2 regions of the Pelorhabdus rhamnosifermentans genome follow, and region 1 is predicted to be linked to the other one. Evidence: riboswitches for the same ligand, from Rfam matches in the RefSeq annotation. Region 1 holds a riboswitch; the other holds the start of a gene.
The links. A riboswitch is a leader RNA that binds a small molecule or an ion and turns the genes downstream of it on or off. The one in region 1 is predicted to bind cobalamin.
Positions count from the first base shown of each region.

Region 2: it holds a riboswitch for cobalamin, as region 1 does, so the genes downstream of both, Ga0466249_RS18805 (TIM barrel protein) here and Ga0466249_RS06645 (acetyl-CoA hydrolase/transferase C-terminal domain-containing protein) in region 1, are expected to answer to the same signal.

Region 1 covers NZ_JAHGVE010000004.1:113,311-115,497, forward strand. Annotated here, with positions in the region: partial or broken gene Ga0466249_RS06640 (Glu/Leu/Phe/Val family dehydrogenase) at 1-184, opposite strand, end outside; cobalamin riboswitch at 329-509, shown strand; gene Ga0466249_RS06645 (acetyl-CoA hydrolase/transferase C-terminal domain-containing protein) at 839-1,018, shown strand; gene Ga0466249_RS06650 (aldehyde dehydrogenase family protein) at 1,053-2,187, shown strand, end outside.
Region 2 covers NZ_JAHGVE010000019.1:56,678-58,864, forward strand. Annotated here, with positions in the region: gene Ga0466249_RS18800 (efflux RND transporter permease subunit) at 1-951, shown strand, start outside; cobalamin riboswitch at 1,035-1,216, shown strand; gene Ga0466249_RS18805 (TIM barrel protein) at 1,363-2,187, shown strand, end outside.

The DNA of each region.
Region 1 (2,187 bases):
TAATTCCATCTTTTTTATATAAGGAGACAAAAGCATCACCAAGAGCAACAATTTTAAATCCTTGCTCTTGCAGTAACTTGGCTCCCATACTGCCAACATTGCCAAAACCTTGTACGGCAACCGTCATGTCTTGTGTTTTTAATCCTAGCTTTTCTAATGTACTCAATGCCGATAACATCACGCCTCGTCCAGTCGCTTATGTTCTTCCCAGTGAACCACCTAGTTCCCAAGGCTTTCCTGTTACGACACAACTGCTTTCATGGTTAAATTTTTTTGACGGATAGATTTATTTGTGTTACAATAAATGGTAATAAATATTAATTTGATAAAATTTCATAGATGAATAGGTGCCCTTAGGGGCTTAATAGGGAAGTCCGGTGAAATATCGGCGCGGTCCCGCCACTGTAATGGGAAGCAAACTCAGAAATGTCACTAAGACGCTAAATTCTTGGCAGGTTTGAGTCGTGATGATCCAGAGCCAAGAGAACTGCCTATTTAACAGTCACCGTTTGACCTGCGAGAGATGGGGAGGAGATTTGTACGATAGCTTTTTTATTGTATTGATTTTATCCCAGTATCGTTGATACTGGGATTTATATTTTTTAGATATTAAAAACATCTCCTGGTTTGATGGCCGGAAGATGTTTTTTTTATAATATTTTTTCTTTACCTGAGCGATAATGAGGAAGATATGGAAGCTCTTACCCTTTCACGTTGATACTTTCATTGTCTAGCTTAGGGATCTATATAATCAAGAATTTTGTTTAATGGTAAGCAAATAACAAAAAGGAGAGGATTTATTTTGAATGGTTGGAGACCTAGCTAGTTATCAGAGTAGATGCATGATACAAGGGTAGCTGTGACGACATCCCGTAATGAGGTGCAGTATATTGTGACTGGTATTGCCGATTTACGAGGCAAATGCCTGCGAGAGCGAGCCAAGGCTTTAATTGCCGTGAGTCATCCTGATTTTCGGTCATCCTTATTAGCCCAGGCAACAGAGCAAGACTTGATTTAAGACAAAATTAGATAGTGGGAGGAATAAGAAAAACATGGATAAACAGTACTCAGTAAGTGAAATAATTAACAAATCAAAAATTGCTCAACAAATTCTGGCGGGTTACACACAAGTACAAGTCGATCAATTGGTTCGTGTCATAGGCAAAGTCGTTTATGACAATGCCGAGATGTTAGCCCGTGAAACGGTAGATGAAACGAGAATGGGCGTTTATAAAGACAAGATAGACAAATGTAAAGGCAATTCACGAACAGTCTGGAATAGTTTGAAAGGGAAAAAATCTGTTGGTATCATTAAAGAAGAACCAGAAAAAGGCCTTGTATATGTGGCAAAACCGAAGGGTGTTATTGGTGCGATTACTCCGACGACGAATCCAATTGTTACGTCCATGTGCAATGCCATGTTTGCTGTTAAAGGGCGTGATACGATTATTGTTGCACCTCATCCAAGATCGAAAAAATGCTCCACTCACATGATACAACTCATCAATGTTGAATTGAAAAAATTGGGTGCTCCAGAAAATTTGATTCAGATTATTGAAGAACCGAGTATCGAAAAGACGCAGGAATTAATGCAATCCGTCGATGTCGTTGTGGCTACAGGCGGTACTGGCATGGTGAAATCGGCCTATTCAAGCGGAAAACCTTCTTATGGTGTGGGTCCTGGTAATGTTCAGGTTATTATGGACCGAGATTATGATGATAACCAGGCTGTGAAGGATATTATTGCTGGTAGAAAATTTGATAATGGCATCCTTTGTACATGTGAGCAATGTATTATTGCACCGGCTGAAAAACATGCTGAGATTATGAGATTGTTTGTGAAAAATGGTGCTTGCTATTTTGACGATGAAGCGATAGTGGATAAATTTAGACAAGCCATGTTTATAGATGGAAGCATTAACAAAAAAATTGTCGGACAGTCTGTTCAATTTATTGCCAATCTCGCGGGAGTACCTGTACCTGAAGGGGCCAAAGTCATTATTTTAAAAGCCAAAGGCAAGGGCAGTGCCGATATTCTTTGCCGGGAAAAAATGTGTCCTGTTATGGTTACCTTTGCGTATGAGAAATTTGAAGATGCTCTTGATATTGCGAAAACAAATTTAGTGTATGAAGGTGCTGGTCATACAGCTGTCGTGCATTCCAACAATAAGGAACACATTATTCAGG
Region 2 (2,187 bases), on a different contig from region 1:
GATCAGGATAAGGCGCGGGCACTGGGGATAGATAGTCAAACGCTTGCTACAAGTTTGCAAACCAATCTTTCTGGACTTCCTGTTACGCAATATCAGGAAAAGGATAATTTAATTAATATAGTTCTTCGGACTGTTGGGCAGGATCGGCAGGATTTGTCGAGACTCAAAGACTTAAATATTCCGACGACGAATGGTCGTTATGTGCCGCTGGAACAGATAGCCAAGTTGAGTTATGAAGGGGAAAATGGTCTGATTTGGCGCCGGGGTCTTGAGCCGACGATTACGGTGCAAGCCGATGTTGCCAAAGGGATTCTTGGCAATGACGTAGTCAAGGATATTGATGTTCAGCTCAAAGATTTGCGGCAAGAACTTCCATTCGGTTATACGATTACACCTGGTGGGAGTGCTGAAGATAGTACGAAATCTATTGGTTCTTTGGCTAAGACTTTACCGATTATGGTTGCTGCGATTGTCATTTTATTGATGTTGCAACTGCAGCATATGGGGAAAATGGCTTTAGTACTGTTGACAGCCCCTCTTGGCATGATTGGTGTGAATTTGTTCCTGTTTATCTTTCATCGTCCCATGGGGTTTGTAGCTGAACTGGGGGTATTGGCTTTAGCCGGAATGATTATGCGTAATTCCGTTATTTTATTGGATCAAATTGATCAGCATCTGGCGCAAGGTGAAAAGCCTTGGGATGCTATTATTGATTCGACGATCTTGCGATTTCGTCCGATTATGTTAACCGCTTTGGCGGCGATTTTAGGTATGGTTCCCTTGGCAGTGAGTCCGTTTTGGGGTCCTATGGCTATTTCTATTATGGGCGGTTTATTTATTGCCACTGTTCTAACGCTTCTGTATTTACCTGCTCTTTATGCAGCTTGTTTTCGGATTCATCCCGACACGGAAAGCCGTATTAAACTCCCGCGTTTCAAGCAAGATGACTAAACAAAGTGCGAATCTTCTAAAATTATTTGACTTCTTTATTTATAAGTGGTATAAATAAGTTTAAAGTTGTTTATTTTATAAAACTTCATAGGATTGAAATAGGTGCCCTTTGCGGCTTAATAGGGAAGTCCGGTGCAATGCCGGCGCGGTCCCGCCACTGTAATGAGGAGTAAACCCAAGATTGACCACTGAAACGAATGTTTTGGGAAGGTTTGGGCGAGCTATGATCCAGAGTCAGGAGAACTGCCTATTTAACAGTCACCGCATTTACCCACGAGCGATGGGGAGGGGATTAGGTCAAAAATTTTGTTTGTCATTTGTTAGTTAGACCTTCTTGCGGTTGTCAAGAAGGTCTTTTTTATTCCTCTTGCTATACTAGGCTAGAAGATGTCTGTATGGAGGTGAAAAAGGATGTTGCAACTAACCAATTTGTCTAATTATTACTCGGATGGAGAATTTGTTCATCATAACGCGGAGTGTTTGCAGGCATTTTTAAATCATTATCATCTGGACGGCTTGGAGATGATATTTGTTGAACCATGGGATGAGCATATTTATAAAAAACAATGGATACAAGGCGTTCATTTGCGATTTTGGCCCTGTTGGCTGGATTTTTGGCGGGGGAATCGCCCGGCTTTGCTGCGGGAATTTGGCAGTGATGATCAAATTAGGGTCTGTTTTGGCGGTGTTACGCGTGACGCATGGCTGGACTTATATCGTCGGAATATTCGGCTGGCTGTTCGCGCGGGTGCAAAGTATCTTGTCTTTCATGTGAGTAATGCCCGTTCGCCGGAACTTTTTAGTTGGAAATTCAGTGCTTCTGATGGTGAGGTTATTGAAGCGGCCATTGAGATTATCAATGAAATTGCAGATGTCATACCTCCTGAAACGACCCTGTTATTTGAAAATCTGTGGTGGCCGGGTTTAACCTTGCGCAATCCCGAGTTGACCGAAAAGTTACTTACGGGGGTCAAACCACGGAATGTGGGGATTATGCTTGATACAGGCCATTTGATGAATACGAATCTTCATTTAGCGACAGAAACGCAAGGTGTTGATTACATTTTGCAGACATTACGTGAACTGGAACCTTATGACCGTTATGTGAAAGGCATTCATTTGCATCGATCTTTATCAAGTGTTTATGTAAGGAAAAGCAGGAATTTTCCGCTGAAAGACAAATATACCCCACAAGATGTCATGAGCCATGTGCTAAAAATTGATGAACATTTGCCC